3 regions of the Paenibacillus sp. PvR133 genome follow, and region 1 is predicted to be linked to each of the others. Evidence: predicted binding sites of a transcription regulator. Region 1 holds the regulator's gene; each other region holds the start of a gene.
The links. The regulator Rex, encoded in region 1, represses fermentation and respiration genes when NADH is low (regulators of the CRP and FNR family bind a similar motif). The targets are predictions, from matches to a motif close to TTGTGAAATATTTCACAA.
Positions count from the first base shown of each region.

Region 2: JOE49_RS09985 (DoxX family membrane protein) is a predicted target of Rex. The motif match lies at 2,514-2,531, and genes of this name have one in related genera.
Region 3: JOE49_RS01530 (cytochrome ubiquinol oxidase subunit I) is a predicted target of Rex. The motif match lies at 4,894-4,911, and genes of this name have one in related genera.

Region 1 covers NZ_JAFIBS010000001.1:4,676,672-4,683,858, forward strand. Annotated here, with positions in the region: gene JOE49_RS20425 (3-hydroxyacyl-CoA dehydrogenase family protein) at 1-377, opposite strand, end outside; gene JOE49_RS20430 (AAA family ATPase) at 514-2,016, opposite strand; gene JOE49_RS20435 (hypothetical protein) at 2,009-2,542, opposite strand; gene JOE49_RS20440 (cell wall elongation regulator TseB-like domain-containing protein) at 2,989-3,513, opposite strand; gene JOE49_RS20445 (amidohydrolase) at 3,551-4,852, opposite strand; gene JOE49_RS20450 (redox-sensing transcriptional repressor Rex) at 4,839-5,492, opposite strand; gene dinG (ATP-dependent DNA helicase DinG) at 5,537-7,187, opposite strand, start outside.
Region 2 covers NZ_JAFIBS010000001.1:2,230,461-2,237,647, reverse strand. Annotated here, with positions in the region: gene JOE49_RS10000 (inorganic phosphate transporter) at 1-475, opposite strand, end outside; gene JOE49_RS09995 (DUF47 domain-containing protein) at 490-1,104, opposite strand; gene JOE49_RS09990 (DUF3048 domain-containing protein) at 1,293-2,387, opposite strand; gene JOE49_RS09985 (DoxX family membrane protein) at 2,637-3,155, shown strand; gene JOE49_RS09980 (hypothetical protein) at 3,371-4,294, shown strand; gene JOE49_RS09975 (dioxygenase family protein) at 4,368-5,159, opposite strand; gene JOE49_RS09970 (alpha/beta hydrolase) at 5,252-6,076, opposite strand; gene JOE49_RS09965 (hypothetical protein) at 6,348-6,647, opposite strand; gene JOE49_RS09960 (hypothetical protein) at 6,845-7,187, shown strand, end outside.
Region 3 covers NZ_JAFIBS010000001.1:327,834-335,020, reverse strand. Annotated here, with positions in the region: gene JOE49_RS01550 (polysaccharide pyruvyl transferase family protein) at 1-85, shown strand, start outside; gene def (peptide deformylase) at 387-968, shown strand; gene JOE49_RS01540 (cache domain-containing sensor histidine kinase) at 1,134-2,924, shown strand; gene JOE49_RS01535 (response regulator transcription factor) at 2,917-4,575, shown strand; gene JOE49_RS01530 (cytochrome ubiquinol oxidase subunit I) at 4,982-6,388, shown strand; gene cydB (cytochrome d ubiquinol oxidase subunit II) at 6,375-7,187, shown strand, end outside.

The DNA.
Region 1 (7,187 bases):
AGCTCGGTCAGGCTCAGCGTGGATGTATTACTTGCAAGAATAATATTGCTTGGACACACATGGTCTAGCTCTTGGAACACTGCTTTCTTCTCGTCCAGATTCTCTGTAATAGTCTCAATGACCATATCACAGCTGCCGAGCTCCGCCAAATGAATTACTTTTTGAATACGGGATAAGATCAATTTTTTCTCAGCTTGAGTAATTGCCCACTTTTCCAGTTGTTTGTCCAGACTCGTTTCAATCATATTGTAGGCGTAGTCTAGTTTCTCTGGTGTCTGCTCTACCAGCAGCACATCGATTCCTTTGGACGCGAGCATTTCAGAAATCCCCTGTCCCATAGTGCCGCCGCCGATGACGCCGATTTTTTTAAATTGCATGATTCTTTACTCCACCCTTTCCTGGTCACTCTCATATATTGTATCCTTCTTTGTCGAAAAATACATGTTTATGTCCCAATAGATAATAATATCTTAGCACGGACTAAAAGTAAAAAAAAATAACCAGCATAAAAAATTATGCTGGTAATAAAGCATTTTCACTAAATTGACATCTAAATTGGTCTCCAGACAGAGTTTCTTCCTTCATCAGGATGTCAAGTGAGTTGTCGAACACAGGACGATGCTTTTCCAGCAGCTCCAAAGTTCGGGTATGCAGGTCAGCCATAATCTCGCCATTTTCCCGCATGAGTTCTTCTTTGGTTACCATTTCCATGTTAATAATGCCAAGTGAAGTCAAACCGGAAGTCATCATCGTATGAACGATGTTCAGCGCCTGCTCAAAATCATTACTTGAGCCAGTACTGCGACCGCCATAGTACATTTCTTCCGCCGTAGCCCCTGCGAGCGAGATCATAATTTGCTCCTCCAGGAACTGCTTGGTGTATAAATAATGCTCTTGCTGTGGATTGTGGCGCACATAGCCAAGCGCTTTCCCACGTGGGCTAAGTGCTACCTGGCTTACGCTACCGGGACGAACAATTTCGGCCATAATAGCATGTCCTAGTTCATGAATCGCTACACGTTTTTTCTCTTCCAAGGTCGATTCTCGGTCTGTCTTTTCACCCATCATCACTTTGTCAATTGCCATCGACAGATGCTTCTGCGCAATCATTTTCTGATCCTGTCTCATCGCATAGATTGCCGCTTCATTCATCACGCTCTCCAGCTGTGCGCCGGAAAACCCGTAAGATTCTTCAGCAATTTTGTCCAGATTTGCATCTTCCTGAATCGGTTTGTTTTTGGCATGAATTTTTAGAATATGAAGACGGCCCTTCTTGTCAGGCAGATCCACTTGAATATGACGATCAAAACGCCCTGGACGCGTTAAGGCGCTGTCCAGCATTTCTTTACGGTTTGTTGCCGCAATGATCAAAATCCGCGGTGTATCTGCGGAATAAATACCATCCATTTCTGTCAGTAACTGATTCAAAGTCTGATCATATTCTCGTTGCTGTCCACCCTCACGTTTACCACCAATTACATCGATTTCGTCAATAAAAATAATTGCATTTTCCTTCTTTTCCTTGGCTGCACGAGTACGCGCCTCCCGAAACAACTCACGGACACGACCCGCTCCAACACCAACGTACATTTCAACAAATTCACTACCTGAGGCTGCAACAAATACAGAATTAGTGTAGTGTGCCGCTGCCTTCGCCATCAGCGTTTTTCCTGTTCCCGGAGGACCAGTGAGCAAAACGCCTTTTAATGGACGGATACCAAACTTGGAAATTTCATCATGTCGATTCAAAAAATCCAGGGCCTCGCGCAGTTCCTGCTTAGCGCTTTCTTGCCCACCGATTTCCTCAAAAGTCAGCTTGTCCGGACCATTTTTTTTACGTTTACGCTCTTGCCCAGCACCCACGGCCAAACCGCCACGCGCATGCATAAGCATTAACAAGCCGCTGAACATCACGCCAGCAACCAGAAGAGGGATAATATTTACCCCAATAAAAACGAGAAATATAATGGTTACCGGCACAATGCCGATTAATATTTCCTTAATCCATCTAGGCATTAGGCCATACCCCCATTTGCTGAGATTGACGTGGCAAAACGATAAACTTGGTCGCTTTACCTTCGCTGAGTCGGATATAGACATTGTTCGAATCCATATCGGTATCAGCTTTGATACCCGTCTTTTTCTTTTTCATCTGCTCAACTGTAGATGAAATTTGAGTATACTTTTTATTTTCCATCGCTTCGGCCACAGGAAACATAGCCTCAGACCACCATTGATTCAGTGCTGAATTGGAACGATCTGCGATATCCAACTTAATGGTGCGGCTGCCGATGATGGATTGTCCTTTTTGCTTAACCACATCGACCAATCTGGCCACATCCGCCTGCGGTTTGAGATCTAGTTTCAATACAACCTGATCCTGTTTAATATCTATTTGAGCGCTTGTCACGCCTGGATATTGAGATACCAGTTTTTCCAGAGGACTTTGCATTGTAACCTGACGGTAAATGAACCATCCCCCAAATAGCAGCAAAGCTGCCAAAACTGCCGCCACAACGATAGGAACTGCACGCAATTTCAAACAACATCCTCCTCTCAAAATGTAAAACCCAGAAGAAACGGGACGAATGTCAACAAACAACCAAATTGCATGATCTTATAGTGATCAGCAATTCTTTTTTCTATCATTTTTGTCTATCACTTATAAAATATAGTATATCATAACGTATATCTAATATCGAAGGCAATGTGTGGAGGAGTTGTGATGAGGCAAAATCTTTGGTTATGGTGGAGGCGAGACGCTGCGTGTAGGATTTGATCTTACGATCGCTGTTGCCCGCCACAAAGATGAATTTGACCTAGGAGAGAAGATGGATAGGTAAAGATGCTTCACTGGCTTTCAGCCAGCTTTACGGCATAGCAAAACTAAAAGACGTAAATACGAATTTTGTCGTATTTACGTCTTTTTCTTGAGCTTTTAATCATTTACTAGTCATTCATTCCACATTTGCCAATCCTCACACCAGCTCAGTTATTGGGCAAAGTATATTTCACACCCGTCGCTACCCCATCTGAGAAACGATAAAAGGTGTAGTAATGATGACTTCCATCATCGTAAAACAACTGCCACACATATTCGCCATTGAACACACTCGGCTGAAGCCTTACAATTTTTGCACCTGGAAGCTGCTGCTGAATTATTGCCGTCATTTTTTGCTCATCGACTCCGTTCTTCAGCAACTCGGTGTGAACACCGCTATTATCTGCGGCAGGTACGTTAGGTTGTCCTTCCACTTTTTGAAAAGGAACCCACACCATTATATTTTCATTCTGTGCATTTTTCCCTTGAACCACCCAGTATACCTGATCCCACACAGACTTCCATGTTTGAGTCGTGCTAACCAGACCACCTGATTGCTTGGCCTTAATGATAGCAGCATTTTCCTCAGCCACCTGGTCTTGAGTAACATAGGAATAATACCAGAAAATGCTGATCAGGATCAGTATCACGGCCAAAATGGCGACCGCTATCCACTTTTTCTTATTTTTCAAACCTGTGCTTCCTCTCTAAGGGGATGTGACACCTAAATTAGCGCGACAGCAGCCCTTCAAAGGCGGCTTGTGCCTCATGTTTGATACGTTCCTCGTCCATAGTCAGGCATTCGCCGTTTTTCACAACCTGGCGACCGTCTACCCACACATGAGCCACGTCCTTGGCGCTTGCAGAGTATACCGCATGGGAAATAAGATCTGTACGCGGCAAGAAATGTGCCTGATTCAGATCCAACGCGATAAAGTCAGCCTTGTTGCCTGCTGCCAACGCTCCTACTTCTTTTAAACCAATCGACTTTGCACCGTATTCTGTTGCCAGGCGCAGCGCTTCACTTGCAGGAACTGCCGTAGGGTCACCGGATACACCCTTGTGAATAAGTGCCGCCAGACGCATTTCCTCGAACATATCCAGGTTATTATTGCTGGCAGGACCATCCGTTCCGAGAGAAACAGTAACCCCTGCACGCAGCAATTCAGGCACTCTGGCCACACCACTTGCCAGCTTCAAGTTGCTACCAGGATTATGCGAAACCGCTACACCACGTTCAGCCAGTAAAGCTATTTCTTCGTCGTTCAAATGAACGCCATGGGCAACAAGCGAAGGACGGGAGAAAAAGCCAAGCTTATCTAAGTGTGCAACTGGACGCAAACCGTAGTCGCGTACGTTTTGCTCCACTTCGGCGATCGTCTCAGACATGTGCGTATGCAGTGGCAAGTCCAGATCATGCGCAGCTTGTACGAATTTTTCAATAAACGCAGGTGGACATGTGTATGGCGCGTGCGGAGACATCATCGTTGTAATACGCCCGTCTGCTTTACCATGCCAGTTACGCGCAAAAGTCACGGCCTCAGCCAGCTTGATTCGCTGTTCTTCTTCCGAGCAAAGTCCAATTGCTCCACGCATCAGACTTGCACGAATACCTGACTCTTCAGCTACACGAGCCACCTCATCCATATGATCGTACATATCCAGGAAGGTCGTTGTTCCACCTTTCAGCATTTCCAGCACAGACAAGGACGTACCCCAGTACACGTCCGTAGATGTATACTTGGCTTCCATAGGCCACATTTTCTCCTGAAGCCATACTTGAAGTGCCAAGTCATCTCCATGCCCACGCAGCAGAGACATCGCCGCATGACCATGAGTATTAATCAGACCAGGTAAAAACAATAGCCCCTTACCATCGATCGCTTCCGTCTCTTCCTCACCCGCAGGCAAAGTTTCGCCAATATAAGTAATACGGCTATCCTCCACAATCATAAAACCATGGACTACCCCAGCTTCTGATCCATTTACGGCAAAAGAGCCGTTTTTAATCATCCATTTATTCACTGTCATATTGTGTTTCTTCCTTTCCGTCCTCCAAATAATAAGCGAGGCTAAGCAAATCAGTTGTAAAGTCTGTGGCATGAATCCGAATGTTGGCCGGTGCCTTGAGAGTAGTCGGTGCAAAGTTCAGGATCGCTCCAATTCCGCTCTCAATAAGCCTGTCAGCCACGTGCTGTGCTTCAAAATCAGGTACGGTAATAATCCCGATTCGAATGTTTTTTTCTTTCACAGTCGCTTCCAGTTCATCCATCGGTTGAACGACCAATGTATTGATCTTGGTCCCTACCTTATCCGGAAACGCATCAAATACTGCGACAATCTTCATATTGTCTTTTAAATAAGCGTTATAATTCGAAAGGGCTTGCCCCAGATTACCCGCACCGACCAATACGACATTAATTTGCTGGTCGATTTTCAGGATATGGCGTATTTTCTCAATTAGATAAGAAACATCATAACCGATACCCTTCCGACCAAAATCTCCAAAATAGGCGAGATCTTTACGGATTTGGGCCGGGTTCAAATCTAGCCTCTGTCCCAACTCTTGAGAAGAGACCGTAGCCACCTCCCGTTTGTGAAGTGCATTCAGATAACGTAAATATACGGGTAACCTCCGTACGACAGCCTCTGAAATTTTATCTGATTTCATACTTGCTCCCCCTAATTGTAACGAACATACTTAGTGTCCGTCCGTTATGCCTCTGTCTCCGGGGCGGATTGGAGCCATTCGGCGATGCGGGGCACCATTTGCTCCGATGGCATATGCTCCATTTTTGGTCCCGGTAACGAGTACAAAAAGTGCTTTCCGTAATAGGATTCGATCACACGCGTATCGTAAACGATAACGACCCCGTGGTCGCTCGCTGTACGTACTAACCGACCAAATCCCTGTTTGAAGCGAATGACCGCTTGTGGTACAGACAGCTTCATAAATGGATTCTTCTTCTGCTGCTGAAGCAGCTCGCTTTTTGCCTCCAGCAACGGGTGATTCGGCGGTTGAAACGGCAAGCGAACAATGGCCAGACAAGTCAGAGCCTTTCCTGGAATATCGACGCCTTCCCAGAAGCTGCTGGTTCCCAGCAATACAGAAGCTTTGGCTTCCTGAAAACGGCGGGTTAGCTTGCTGCGACTCCCACTGTCCACACCTTGTCCCAGCACAGTAATTTCGCTGGATGCTAAGGCCTCTTTGAGCGGCTCATACACTTGCCGGAGCATCCGATAGGAAGTAAACAGAACGAGCATTCTCCCCCGCGTCGCCTGAGCAGTCGCTCCTAGAGAGCTAACGAGCATATCTACAAAGTGTGCATCTCCTACACTGCCCTTCACGCTTGGGAAATCCCGTGGAATGACCAGCAACACCTGATCCCTGTAATTAAAGGGTGACGGGAGCTGCGAAGTCATCAGCCGCTCTTGATCTGCGGCCTCCTGCAAGCCGAGCTGATCGATCATGTACTGAAACGACTTATCTACCGATAAGGTAGCAGACGTCAGAATAATGCTTCTTTTTTTGTCAAAAAACATTTCTTTCAACTGGCGGCTCACATCGACGGGCACCGCATAAAATTGCAATGATTTACTACGGAATTGCCCACTCGCTTCGAGCCAGTATACGGTTGTTTCATCATCGAGTCGGATAAAAAAGCGCAAATTTTCTCGGATTCCCGCCAAATCCTTGAGCAGACCCGTGATATCTGTAATAAGGCTATCTGCCGCATAATCGTCATGTTCTTCCTTGACGTCCAGCATCAGCTTGTCGCCCTTACGCAAAATTTCGCTCATCGTTACATATAGCTGATTTTCCAAAGCCCCCGCCTGATCCCACTTTGCAGGCTTGGCCGAAGGTTTGAGACGGGAAGAAAACTGTCCTGTTTCACCCGGTGTCGCATCGCTTCGCTCTGGCAACATGCCAAACAGCTTGTCGCTTAGCAGGTCCCAAGTTTCCTTAACCTCTAACACGAGCGGATACATCTGATCGATGGTTGAAGCCCAATCCGCCGACTTCTCGTGCCCCGATTTTGCCAACTGTTGACGAAGTGAAGGCAGTTGTCCATTCTTGCTGTCTTTGAACAGTCGCGTCAGTGTATGCACGAGTGTGAAATATTTCATATGCATACCTAGGTGCTTACCAGCTACTTCCTCCAGGTGATGGGCTTCATCAATCACCAGATGTTCATAGCTCGGCAACAACTGGTGACTGGCTTTGACGTCTGTGAACAACTTAGAGTGATTCGTAATAACGACATCCGCTATCCCTGCTTCATGGCGTGCACGATGATAATAACATTTGCGGAACCATGGACAAGAACGACCAAGACAGGACTCTGAATCACTCGCCACCGTTTCC
Region 2 (7,187 bases), 2.4 Mb from region 1:
TTAAAATCATCATCACGATGTAACCGACAACAAAAGCAATCAACGGGGAGAAAATAAGTCCTTCAACAATCCCGATGAAGCCGCTCCAGTTTAATTTATCCGATCCCGCACCTACATACACCGCTCCAGCCAATGCACCAATCAATGCATGAGAAGAGGATGAAGGAATACCGAACCACCAGGTTAAGAGGTTCCAGATAATCGCAGCGATCAGCGTCGCAATGACGATATCAATTCCATTCGTAAGCTTGGTTGGATCAGCGACACTTCCACCAATGGTCTTCGCAACCCCTGTAAACAATATTGCCCCGAGAAAGTTCATGACCGCAGCCATAATAATCGCACGTCGCGGGGTCAATGCACGGGTCGATACCGAAGTTGCAATCGCGTTCGCCGTATCATGAAAACCATTAATAAAATCAAATGCCAGAGCAAGAAAAATAACAATACCCAATACCAATAAACTTGTATCCATGTAAAAGGACTCCCTTACGAGTTACGCATAATGATGGATTCCAGCATATTTGCAACATCCTCGCATGAATCCGTTGTCGTTTCAAGGCGTTCGTACAATTCTTTGCGTTTAATCAGTTCAATAGGGTCAGTTACAGTTGCAAACAGGTTTTTAATGCAAATACGCAACAATTCATCCCCCTGATTTTCCAAATCATTCAGGCGAATAGTGTATTCACGAATGGCCAGCAATTTTTTCTGTGAAAGCAAATGCACAGCTTTCTGAATTTCGTAAGCTGATTGACGCAAAATATCAGCGAACTGCACAATATACTCGTCCGGCTCCGTAATATTGTACATATAAAAACGAGAAGCCGTCGCTTCAAGACCGTCCAACACATCATCCATGGTTGTTGTCAGTTCCATGATGTCGTCGCGTTCCAACGGCGTAATGAAGGTCTTGTTCAGCTCAGTAATAATCGTGTGTGTGTAATCATCACACTTATTTTCATACTTCTTCATTTCATTTGTAAACAAAGTTACATCCTGAAGATTTGAAGTATGTTGGGCAAAATAATCGGCTGCTTGCACGATCGTATCTGCCATATTTTCCAACGTCTCGAAGAATATATCCTTTTTCTTCAATCTCATAACGATTACCCCTTTACGAAAATATCCGCAACCTGTTTCGACTGCAATAGACAACCTTTGCTATCTTATCACACTCATCAATGTTTTTGTAATGTTTGTAAAAGCAAATTTAATGATATACGTATACATTGCCCGACATGGAAGGTCATTATCCGACATTTTTTCCCTAAAAAGGTGTATTTCGTTTTCTAATTTGCTTCTATCGTTACATGTTCCTTTAGTGAAGTATCTGCAGGTACCACATGTATATAGGATGTACCTGGTGTTAACGGGATTTCAACCCCATTTTTCATAAAACGAATCGCATCACCTGGTGTATGTTGCCACTCAGCCTGTATTAACCGTCCTTGTTGAAACACCATGGCCTCTCCGCTACCGTCCAACTCAACACTTAATCTGCCTACATCATCCAACGTTCGATGTCTAGCGCTCATCACAATGACATTGGCTGCTGAGAGCTGTTGGTTATTATTTTGATCCACATGTGACTTTTCGTTCACAAAACGCTTATATTGTTGATCCGCTGGATCATAGGTATAAGATACCCGATAGCTTTTAAGCAAAAATCGGATTTGTAAAGATGATGCAGTCTCGTCCACCATAACTGGGGTTTCACCGGATTTGAGATAAGAATATACTGGAACGTCCGTCTGCTTGGCATACCCTTTACTATCGCTTCCTTTGCGCAGTCTGTTCACGTCTGTGTATAAATTATGTGGAGGACGACGATCTTTGCTTCGCCAGAAGTAAGCCCCTCCATTTGAAATCTCATCCAGATGTTCCTTCCGCTGCTGCTGTAAAATCGCATAGGCATCTGTGCTTCCCCCTGCGTGTATCGGCAACGCACCATAGGTTTCGCCCAGCTCAATCAAATACGGTCGAATGCTACGGACCGGTCCGATCTTTACATCTCCGCCATGACTTTGGAAAAAAGCGACCAGACGGGTAATCCCACCTTCTGCAAGAACTTCATATACCATGTCTGCCTGGCTAAGTCCTGCCTGTGGACGTGCAGCCGGAGCATTGTTGATCATGACAGCGAGCGGTCGCTCCAAAACTGGCTGCTCCACCGGAAGACCGGTGAGCGGAGCTGTAAATGCCGGAATAGACTGCTCCTTCGGCGGTTCAAGTACCTCCTTCTCTGTTTCTTGCTTGGTCAGTTGGGGAACGGATTCAGATTCACCCGTATTGGACATAGCAGAACAAGACATCAGCGTCATGCATAACAGAGCTGAGGCCATCACACGCAACCAATGATTTCGTTGGGAAATGGGCCCGGACAAGTTCATCCCTCCACTTAGTTATTTTTCTCATTATAAGCTTTATTTCCTGTTTTTGTCTTGATTGAAGCATGACCAATCTATAGAATACTTATCTGAAGACATTAAAATTTAAAAAATATTTAGACTTTGTGATTTTTATCACAAATAACTGTAACTGAACCTACTACAATAAAGGTGTAGCAAAGATGATCATCCCCAACAAAATGAAATACAACCAACATTATAGATTAAGAAAGAGGAGTGGTTTGAATGTTTAACAGCTGGTTACGTGAGAACAAAGTCGCAATGTGGTTGCTGACTGTAGTACGGGTTTATCTAGGGTATGAATGGATGACCCACGGACTTGAGAAGCTGACAGGTGGATTTGATGCAGGCGGATTTATCTCGGGGGCCATTGCTAAAACAGGTGGAGACCATCCCGCTGTACAAGGCTGGTGGGGATCGTTCCTAGAAGCCTTTGCCCTGCCGAATGTAGGTTTGTTCAACGTCCTGATCCCATTGGGTGAGTTCTTGGTAGGGGTTGGCCTGCTTCTCGGTACATTGACTACACTGGCTGCTTTGATGGCTATGGTTATGAACTTCTCGTTCCTGTTCTCGGGTACAGTAAGCACCAATGCAATCTACCTGCTGTTTGAAATCTTCCTTGTAGTTGCTGGTGCAAATGCCGGAAGAATTGGCTTTGACCGTTGGGTACTGCCCTTCCTGCGTGGACTGTTTCGTAAAAATAAAGATACCTTTCCAGCGGACCCTAGCCGAAAAATAGCTTAAACATCCCAAAATAACCGTTATCCTCCGGGGTAATGGTTATTTTTTTTGTGCTGTTATGCTCACAAGAGGTCTTTCAGCTCCTTCTAACTCGGACTCTTTTATCGGATTCATCATCCCCTCCAAACGTTTACAAGTTGGATACAACATGGAATCCTCACGATACATTTACCCTATACACTACAGTTACATCAAAGAACGTAATGGAGGGTTATATCATGAAAAAAATTACCAAAGCCTATCTCATGCTCGCAGCCGTAACTTTCACAGTGCAAACTATGGGATTGGGATATACGACATCAGCCAAAGCGGCGACGTCTACTATGACATCTCAGGCAGAAAGTGTACAACATATCTCCAAGACCTTCGAGCAGCTACTACGCCAACCCGGCAAGCTACCTCAGGCATTCACTTATTTGCAAAAGCATATTCAATCCATTCCAGCCTCTCAAGCTACCATCATGGTGCTTCATCTGGAAAATGCACAGAACCAGCAATTGGATTCCTATGCAAAGACCTTATACCCGGCCTCTGTTCAAACCAAGATAAATGAAATCTATAAACCCGGTGATTCGTTCACAAATGTAATCAGCCGTTCAAGCGATGTGAACCTGAAAAAGTTGCTAACTCAAACAAGAGATGCCGGCTACAAACTTGAAACTGCAGAAGGCATGTACTACCCAGTCATCAACTATGAAAAATATAAAGTCTTCGGGAAGCACACCACGACAGATATCCGCAGCTATATTGACATCATGGCGATGGAATCCGGACAGGCGGCTACCAAGGATGCCGCGCTCCGTATCGGCTACCAACAGTTAGCCGGACGAGTGCTGGCACAGGAGGCATTTTTAAACCAATATCCACATTCCAACCGTACACAAGCTATAAAAAAATTGCACGATCTGTACTTCTTCTATACTTTCTATGGCACGAACAATACGCCATTATTCGATTATGATACCGGGAAGATTCATCCGAATGCGAAAAAAGGGTATCAATTCGTCGTTCAACGTAATATGGATTCGAAGAGTACCTACATTCAAAAGCTGAAAGCATTTATGACACTGTTGGATCAAAATGCAGATCAGCGTACCACGCAGGTATCCACTTGGCTTAAAAAGAACGTGCCTTCTAATTAATCAAAAACGCAAAATACACAAAAGAACTTCCATTCCCACACACCATGTGGATTCGGAAGTTCTTTTTTTACATTTACGTATCACTTTCTTGACCAAAAGCCCAACAATTGAGACTCAACGAGCCAAGGACATACGATTGAAAAAGCTTATGCGCAGAGCGCTCATGATCCGCAGCCCCCATCGCATAAAACAAAGGTGAAAAATGCTCTATTCCATAAGAAGGTACCGCCTGTTTGGCATATGGAGCCTTTTTGTCATATTGGAATAGGTGGCGCAAATTCCAGTCTTGAAGCTGCTGTGCAATCCAGTCATCATATTGAACGGCCCAATCGGCTGGCTCACTCGTCTGCTTGAGTGTCCGCAAGTTGTGGACCAATCCGCCGCTACCGATAATCAAAATCCCTTGTTCTCGCAACGGCGCCAGCATCCGTCCAATCTCGTATTGCTCCTGGGGAGCGCGCCGAGAATCAATGGATAAGGGTACGACCGGTATGTCCGCATCAGGATATATATGCCGCAAAACCACCCATGCTCCATGATCCAGTCCTCGGTTCCGAACCGGCTGGTGGAACAGGTTATGCTGACTGAACAGATGCTCTATCTCCTCATACAGCTTCGGATCGCCTGGTGCAGGGTAATCGATTGAGTACATTTCTTCGGGAAAGCCATAGAAATCGTGCAACGCTGCATGCTGATCATCCGCGCCGATACATTGATCGGGGCTATCCCAATGCGCGGAAAAAATGACAATTCCTTTGGGTCGGGGCAGGCTCGCGCCCAGCTTTGCAAGAAAGCTGGTATATGCGTTATTTTCTACAGCCAGTGTCGGTGAACCATGCGCAACAAAAATTGAGGGTAATGTCATCGCTGCCAACCTCCACACGCCAGTATAGTGTTACTCTTCCATTTTACTCCGGCGGAGGCGCAATTTCCAATACAATCCGTTACACACTGAAATCAGATCATCCAGTGCTGCCAATCCCGTTGAATATTTTCCTGTTCATCCAGCCATTCAAGTGTCCGATCAATGAGCCGTTGCCGCTCTTTACCTGACGAGAAAGTGTGATCCCCCTGGAAAATAATCTCTTTATCACAGCGCCCCTCTGGACGCATCCAGAATATCTTTTGAAACAGAAATGCATAATCCACAGGAATAATATCATCCGAGGTGCCATGAATAACGAGCACATCTCCGTTAAATTTAACGGCCTCCTGAAACGGCTGAAATTGAGCTAACGACTCAAAATAAGCAGGCGTAAATTTATAGCCCAAATAGTCGGCATGACCGGTTTTAACAGACTCATCGTACACGCTTCGCTCCGTAATTTTGACGATGTCGTTGAATGGATAGCCCACTGCTGACCAAAGAACCAGATTTTGTACTCTCTTATCCCGTACGGCTGTGAGAAGGGCAACCGCGCCCCCCAGACTGTGACCGATCAGCGTCACCTTGGTTGGGTCAATGTCCGCACAATTGACGGCGTAATCCAACACGGTACGTGTCTGATTAATCATGGATTCGAGCCCCTGCTTGCCGTATTCACCTGTGCTTTCCCCACAACCGGCAAAATCAAAGCGCAGGACAAAGTATCCCCCTTCGGCCAGTTCACGCGCAGTCTTGACGAATAATCGATCTACTCCGATACGATTGCCCACAAAACCGTGACATATAACAACGAGGGGAACTCGTCTCTGACGCTCTCCCTCATTTGTACGGTTTGGATAATGAATTGTTGCGGCCAGCTCTTCATGTTCAAAGCGAATTCCAATTTGCCGTTCCATCCTGATTCCCCCTGTTTCAAGCTTCACTACACATTTATGAATTCAAGCTCATATAGTAACGTGGAATATCCATCCAGGATATTCATTCACTTTAATTCCGATAAGTTTAATAAGTTTTATAGTAAAGTCAGTCTATCATCGCCCTGCTTCCTTGTCAACCTGTCAGTTCACATCGTTAAAAAAGTAAACAAATAGCGCTCCCCGGTGCGATTCCGGAGAACGCTATACTACACTTATTAGAGTGAATCCACTACATTAAAGTAGACATTCGTTATTCGTAGCTGTTCCTAAACATTTGGTGGGTCTCCGTTCGTCCCTCCCACTCCAGCTTACAAGAGGCGCCGTTATGTTCATCCTCATGCCACAGGCTGCGGTAGTTCTGTGCACCTAGTTCACCTGCAAATTCTGTATCCTCAGCCACTTCAATATCGTCCAGTATACGGTAGGTTGGAGAAGTTCCTTGAACACTCCGGTGACTCACATTTGTAGACGAGGCCACCCCGCTATTCCCGTTCGAAGCGTTTGCTAATCGTTTTTGGACTGAATAATCTGCCTGGTTCTCCAGTTTCATGATGCCACACCCTCTTAACGTTTATATTCAGGTTGCTCTATGTGCTCACCCTGTATCCAGTTTGAGGAGAATGCAGCGGTAATATACATTTTATAGATAAAGTCTTTTGCCATCCGACGCTTCCTCACGTATACTGTCTTTGTTACGAAATGGCGGTTCCATCACCCCGGAATACGCTCATAAAGCAGGAGGAAGAAATGAATAAAGCAAAAAATTATACGCTTATTGCATGGATTGCCTTGTCTATGTTTTTTTTGACACAGGCAATTATCGGATGGTTTGTCACCTTTACAGGTGGGGATATCAAACCCTTTGAAAAAATCAGCCTATCCACCCTTATCATCATCGCCGCAGGAGCCATTCTACTCGTTGAAGCCCTGATGAATTTTATGGACCGTCCCGAAGAAGGCGAGGAGACACAACAGCCAGACCATGCCCCTGTAAAGCCCCAGATGAATCTTAAATCCATCTTGATGTATGTTGTGTTAGTTGTCGTGATTCTTGTCGCCGGACTAGCGCTGCGCAGTGTACTGCCGGTAT
Region 3 (7,187 bases), 4.3 Mb from region 1:
GCAATATTATAATACCTGGACACAGCCGAATCCAAAGGCGCAGCTGTTTAGTGAAGCTCCAAGTGCGTTGGAGCAGCCATCTTAATAGTAAGAAAAGATACGTAGATTAATTTCAAAGGTATGATAACGGCAAAAAAATCTCCTGACCATTTCATTGGTTAAGGGGGTTTTTCGTTTAAGGATATATAGAGCATCAGTATAATTGTTAATTAGATAAACCATTAAGGCAATGAATATTTAATGGCTTAAATACCGCTTCATTTTGACAATCCATTTCATGAATAGATATAATTTATGGGATAAAACTTGTAGGAATATTGGGAACTCCCCTAACTTTTGCAGAATAACATGAAAGTATATTTATTTTAATGAATCGAGGCTGACGAATGAGTAATCAATCGATGGACATGCTTCTCACGAAGGATATCGTGCGTGAAGGGGAGTCTATTTTGCGTACGAAGGTGGATCCGGTATGCTTGCCACTGTCTGAAGAGGATCTTCAACAGATGCAATGGATGCTGGATTATCTGAAAAATAGCCAAAATGAAGAGCTGGCTACCCGCTATGAGCTGCGCCCGGGTGTGGGATTATCTGCGAACCAGATAGGTTTGAACAAAAGAATGTGCGCTATTTATTATGAAGATGGGGACAAAACGGTAGAGTATGCGTTGTTTAATCCGAAGCTGGTCAGCCACTCCACGTCCATGATTTATTTGGAACAAGGTGAGGGGTGCTTGTCTGTAGATCGGTACGTAGCCGGATATGTACCTCGTTATGAAAAAATTCGTATTAAGGCCAATTTGCCAGACGGAACACAGGAGCTATTGACTTTCAAAGGTTATGCAGCGATTGTAGTACAGCATGAAATGGACCATTTGGACGGTATTATGTTCTATGACCGTATCAATCCGGAAGATCCGCACAAGCTGCCGCAGGGAGTGCATATCGAACCTTTTGTACGTAAATAGCTCATGATCCGTAAAGTGTGGTGACTCCGTTCGCCACATTTTTTTAATTTTGCAAAAAAATATGGATATAGAGGTTACGAAGCTTTAAACTGGAAACGTGTAGATTGTGATAGAGAATGTGAAAATACATAAAAATGTAAGCGCTTATCTTATGGGAGGGATGGCATGAATCGTGGAGTACGGCTTTTGATGAATAATATGCGTATGCGGAATAAGCTGCTGTTCTCCTACGTACTGATTGTCATGATCCCGGTGCTGGTGGTGGGCGGCTGCGTTACTTTTTATTTGCGAGAGCAGGCATTGAATAGTGCAATTGCCCAGACGGTAAACAATGTGGAAAAGATCAAGAGCCAGACGGCAAATTTACTGCGTGTGCCAACGGATATTTCAAATGGGCTCATGTTCGATAAAAGGCTGAGGGAGATGGCGAACCGCCGCTATTCGGGCATGCTTGAGCTCATGAATGCGTATCATCAATACAAGGATTTTAATGAGTATACTCAGCAATATAGAGAAGTTGCTACCATCCGGTTCTATTCGTACAATCCGACGCTTGTCAATAATCTGGAGTTTATTCCAGTGGACTCTAACATTGAGCGGCAGCAGTGGTTCCAAACGGCTTTGAAGGGGACGGCGATTAACTGGTTTTACATTCAGGATAAGGAAGATAACCCGGTTAATCGCCTGAGCCTTGTACGGCAAATTCCATTTCCCGAATACAATACCAAGGGAGTTCTGATGATATCGCTGAGTCAGACCGAGTTGAATCATATGCTGAGCAAGGAGCCCTTTGAAACATTGATTGCAGATCGTAATGGTATTGTGGTCGCAGCTACTCGTCCGCAGTCGGTGGGTCAGACGTTGGGAAATTTACATTTGGGCTTTGATGTCCAGCGTGCGGGTAAGGGAATATATGAAGCGAAAATCAACGGGAAGTCCTCCAACATCATCGTGGATGAGCTGCTGCCCGCCTCCAGTGTGAGCGGATTTACGATTATTTCAGTGTTTTCGACGGAGCATATTGTACAGGGAGCCAACCGAATCAGCCTGATTGGTGCTTTATGTGTTCTTGCAGTGCTGGTTATGGCACTGATTCTAATCACCATCATTTCCTGGCTGATTACCAAACGACTACAGCGGTTGAGCTATGAGCTGGGTAAGGTAGCCGCGGGCGATTTTCATGTGGTATCGAGTGTGGAGGGAAAGGACGAGATCGGGGATTTATCCCGCCGTTTCAACTATATGGTGAGTAGTATTCGCCAACTCATGGCGCAGGTCTATGAGACGAGTGAGCACAACAACAGGCTGGAATTGGCACAAAAGGATATCAAGCTAAAAATGATGGCCAGCCAAATTAATCCGCACTTTCTGTTTAATGCGTTAGAGTCCATTCGAATGAAAGCACATCTGAATGGGGAAGCGGAAATTGCAACGACGGTGCGTTTGCTTGGCAGGCTGATGCGCCGGAATCTGGAGATTGGCAGTGGTAAAACGACGGTACTACAGGAGCTGGATATGGTGCGGTCCTATTTGCAAATTCAGCAGTTCAGATTTGGAAATCGTTTGATCTATGAAGTGAATTTGGAAGAAAGCGCGACGGACATGTCGATTCCTCCCTTAATCATACAACCGCTGGTGGAAAATGCAGTCATTCATGGCCTGGAAAATAAGGAAGAGCCAGTTACCGTGAAGGTAGATATTACAATAGAACAAAGAGAGTTGAAAATTAAAGTAGAAGATGACGGGATCGGCATGGAAGCTGGGCAACTGACCCGTCTGCTAGATCGGATCAGGGGGGCGGATGAGCCGGAAGGGAGCAGTATTGGCCTGCGTAATGTACACCAACGTCTGACATTGATGTACGGCGAACGTAATGGACTGCATATTGAAAGCGCATTACAAGTAGGAACAACCGTATACTTTTCCATACCAAGGGAGGAAGAGTCGAATGTATAAAGCAATGATTGTAGATGATGAGCCTGCGATTCGTGAAGGATTGTCCTCTATTATTGACTGGGGGAATTGTGGCTTCCGTATTGTCGATACGGCAGGGAACGGACGCGAGGCTCTGGATAAGTTCGGAGAGCATCGGCCGGAGTTGGTCATTGTAGATATTCGTATGCCCGGGATGAGTGGACTGGAGGTCATACGAAGCATACGTGAAAAGAACGGAGAGCCGTTTCATTTTCTCATATTAAGCGGATATGCAGACTTTGATTATGCACGGCAAGCCTTGGGCTTCGGGGTAGATGGCTATCTACTGAAGCCAGTTGATGAGGAAGAAATGACGACAGAGTTGAAACGGGTATGGCAAAACATTGAGGACGAGAAAGAAGACGGTAAATGGGGAAGTACGCCTTCCCATGAGCGTAATTGGATCGAAGCATTATTGTTTCCGGTTCATCGAGAGCATGCTCGTAATGCCGTAGAAGGCAGCGATTCTCTGCACAAAGCATCCGAGCAAGCTGAACATCAAAGCGGTAACGGAAAACATGGACAACAGCCTGCGTTACCAGCGTTGGACTGGAGTAGCTATCAGGTTATTCTGCTGGATTTACGTATTCCTGACTGGGATCGGCAAGCTCGGCAGTCGGCAGCAAAGCAGCGGCTAACGGAATTGTGCCATGAGCAGGGCAGAGGTATCGTGTTTGAGGCTGGAATATATATGGGTCTTTTGCTTCCCGCCACGTTAAAAACGGAGAAAGATGCTGTTCAGTTACTGGCTGCTTGGCGACAGGAGCTAAAGCCGTGGGCTACGGAAATTTATGTGGCTGCCGGTGATTCTGTAGCCATTCTTAACGACATTCCCAGATCTTTTGAGCAGGCACTACGATTATTGGAGCGTACGTTTTTGTTCCGGGCAGAAAGAGTCATGCTTTCCGGAGACCTACACGAATTGGAGACAGTCGAGACTGAAAGGAGTGGAGCGTCTGATAGTGCCACAGATGATCCCATACGTTATGCAGAAAAGCTGTACTATGCGCTAGATATGGCTAATAGTGAAGCTGCAACCCGTGTCATTAAGGAAATGGAAGGGCAATTTCCACGGATTTATCGCACAGAATCTGCAATCAAGGCGGCGTTCGCCCAAACATTCACACTGGCGTTGAACAAGTATGCAGCCGGACAGGATCATAGCCGAACCGTGGTGGAGGAGCACTCCAGCTTTATAACCGATGTATATGCTTATTCCACATTGGGCGAGCTGGTGGATCACTCGCTGGAGCATGTGTTGCAATGGATTGGCCAGACTGATCCTAGTGGCAAGGACATCATCATGAAACAAATGATTGACTTTATACATAGTCATTATGATGAAAATTTGCGACTGGAGTTACTGGCAGATATGTTCAATTACAATAGTGGCTATTTGGGCAAACTGTTCAAAAGTCATACTGGCGAGGCCTTTAATGCCTACCTGGATAAGGTGAGGATTGAGCGAGCAAGAGAATTGCTTGCTCAAGGAATTAAGGTGCACCAGGTGGCGGAACGCGTAGGATATGCGAATGCAGATTATTTTCATAGTAAATTTAAAAAGTATGTTGGAATGTCACCTTCCTCCTACCGTAATCGGGTTCAAAAGAACGGAGGAACAGATGGCTGTTGATAGAATCCCTAGGTTTAACGCTATGAAGTCTCTCTTACAGATGTCGGAGGTACGACCTCCGAACGAAGAGAGGCTCTTTTTTTATGGCGGATAAATGGATAGATCAATCGAAAATGTCACATTTATTATGAAGTTTAGGCTGTTTTCATCAAATCGCCATCGTTATGACACATATTTGACACGATGTTCACATTTTCGATTCTATTTCATTTAAATTTATTCTATATAATGGGGATAATCTGAAGCCGGATCATGACAACCATGGTGAAGGTAGTTGAGTGAGTCATTTTCTAAAAAGTGACCGCTGCATATGTAAGAATGTGAATACTATCACAAATGTAGAAGACTTCAGATTACAGACACTATAAATCAATGTTAAGAGAAGTGCAGGGGGAGGAGCAACATCATGGACGTATTGGATTTGGCACGGTTGCAGTTTGCAACCACAACGATTCTTCACTTTGTTTATGTGCCGATCTCCATTGGATTGTCGTTATTGGTGGCAATTATGGAGACTATGTATGTTATCAAAAAAAATGACTTGTACAAAAAAATGGCTCAATTCTGGGGAACGTTTCTGCTGATTAACTTTGCATTGGGCGTAGTCACCGGGATTTTGCAAGAATTCCAGTTCGGGATGAATTGGTCGGACTTTTCCCGTTTTGTCGGTGATGTATTCGGTACGCCGCTGGCGATTGAAGCGCTGCTTGCATTTTTCCTGGAATCGACCTTTATCGGATTATGGGTATTCGGTTGGGAAAGATTGTCCAAAACGGTCCATTTAATTTGTATGTGGTTGGTATCTATCGGTACGATGCTATCGGCATTGTGGATTCTAGCTGCTAATTCATTCATGCAGCGTCCAGTAGGATATGAGATTCAAAATGGACGTGCAGAAATGAGAGATTTTGCTGCACTGTTAACGAACGAACAACTGTTATGGGAATTCCCGCATACATTGTTTGCTGCTTTTGCAACGGGGGCATTTCTTATCGCGGGTATCAGTGCATGGAAGCTGATGCACAAAAAGAATATGGACTTTTTTAAACCTTCTTTCAAATTGAGCGTTATTGTTGCCTTAATCAGTGCCATTGCTATTCCTTTGTTTGGTCATGGTCAGGCTCAATATTTAGTGAAAACACAACCGATGAAGATGGCTGCCAGTGAGGGCTTATGGGAGAACAGCGGTGACCCCGCTCCTTGGACAGTTATCGCGGGTATTGATCCTGAAAAGAAGGAAAATACCTTTGAAATTAAAGTTCCTTTTGCTCTGAGTTTTCTATCTTATAGTAAATTTTCCGGCTCTGTGCCTGGTATGAATGAGCTTCAAGCAGAATATGAAAAAACCTATGGTCCGGGCGATTATATCCCGCCAGTACGTACCACGTTCTGGAGCTTCCGTATTATGATTGCGGCGGGATGTGGCATGATTGCACTCGCTTTATACGGTGCTTACCTGACGTTCCGTAAAAAGCTGGAAGGTTCACATCGCTGGTTCTTCCGTCTTATGATATGGGGGATATCCCTTCCATTCATTGGGAATACTGCTGGTTGGATCATGACCGAAATAGGTCGCCAACCGTGGACTGTATTTGGTTTGCTTCAAACAAAAGATTCTGTTTCGCCTACGGTTGTGGCAGGAGAAGTGCTGTTCTCGTTCATCTCATTTACCACATTATATTTAATTTTAACAGGTGTGCTGGCATTTCTGTTTTACCGTACGGCTCGCAAAGGTCCAGATATCGAGCCACATCAGCAAACGGTAATTCATGATCCATTTGCCCAAGGGGGTGACAATAATGACGCTAAATGATTTATGGTTCTTATTGATCGCAGTGTTGTTTACCGGTTTCTTTTTTCTGGAGGGCTTTGATTTTGGCGTGGGGATGGCCACGGGATTGGTACCGCGCAATGACCAACAAAAACGTTTGATGATCAATACGATTGGTCCATTTTGGGATGCCAACGAAGTGTGGCTGATTACAGCAGCAGGTGCGATGTTTGCCGCTTTCCCGCATTTTTATGCAACTATGTTCAGCGGATATTATCTGGTATTTGTCTTTATTTTGCTAGGTTTGATCTTGCGTGGAGTTTCTTTTGAGTTCCGCGGCAAGGCTGAAGGGAAATGGTGGACAGGAACGTGGGATGCCTGCATTCTGATTGGTAGCTTTCTACCGCCGATGCTGTTCGGTATGGCTTTTGCGGCTTTGGTGAAAGGTGTACCTATTCAGCAAAACATGGATTTGAAAGCTGGATTTTCCGATGTGTTCAATGGATACACCGTATGGATTGGACTGACAGTGGTCGGAATGTGCCTAATGCATGGGCTGACGTTCATTTCCCTGCGGACGATTGGAGAAGTACGGGATCGTGCTCGCGTGATTGCGTCCAAATTTCTTCCGGTATTGGGCATTTTACTCGCTGGCATGGTGGTATGGACTTATTTTGCAACGGATTTATTTGCACGTCGCGGTCCCTTTATGTATGCTGCGGTAGCAGTGGGAATTGTCGCCTATGTGCTGACGTGGTACTTCCTGAAGCAGCGCCGCGAAGGATGGGCCTTCGGGATGACAGGTGCATTGATTTTGCTGACCTTCGTTTCGTTATTCGTT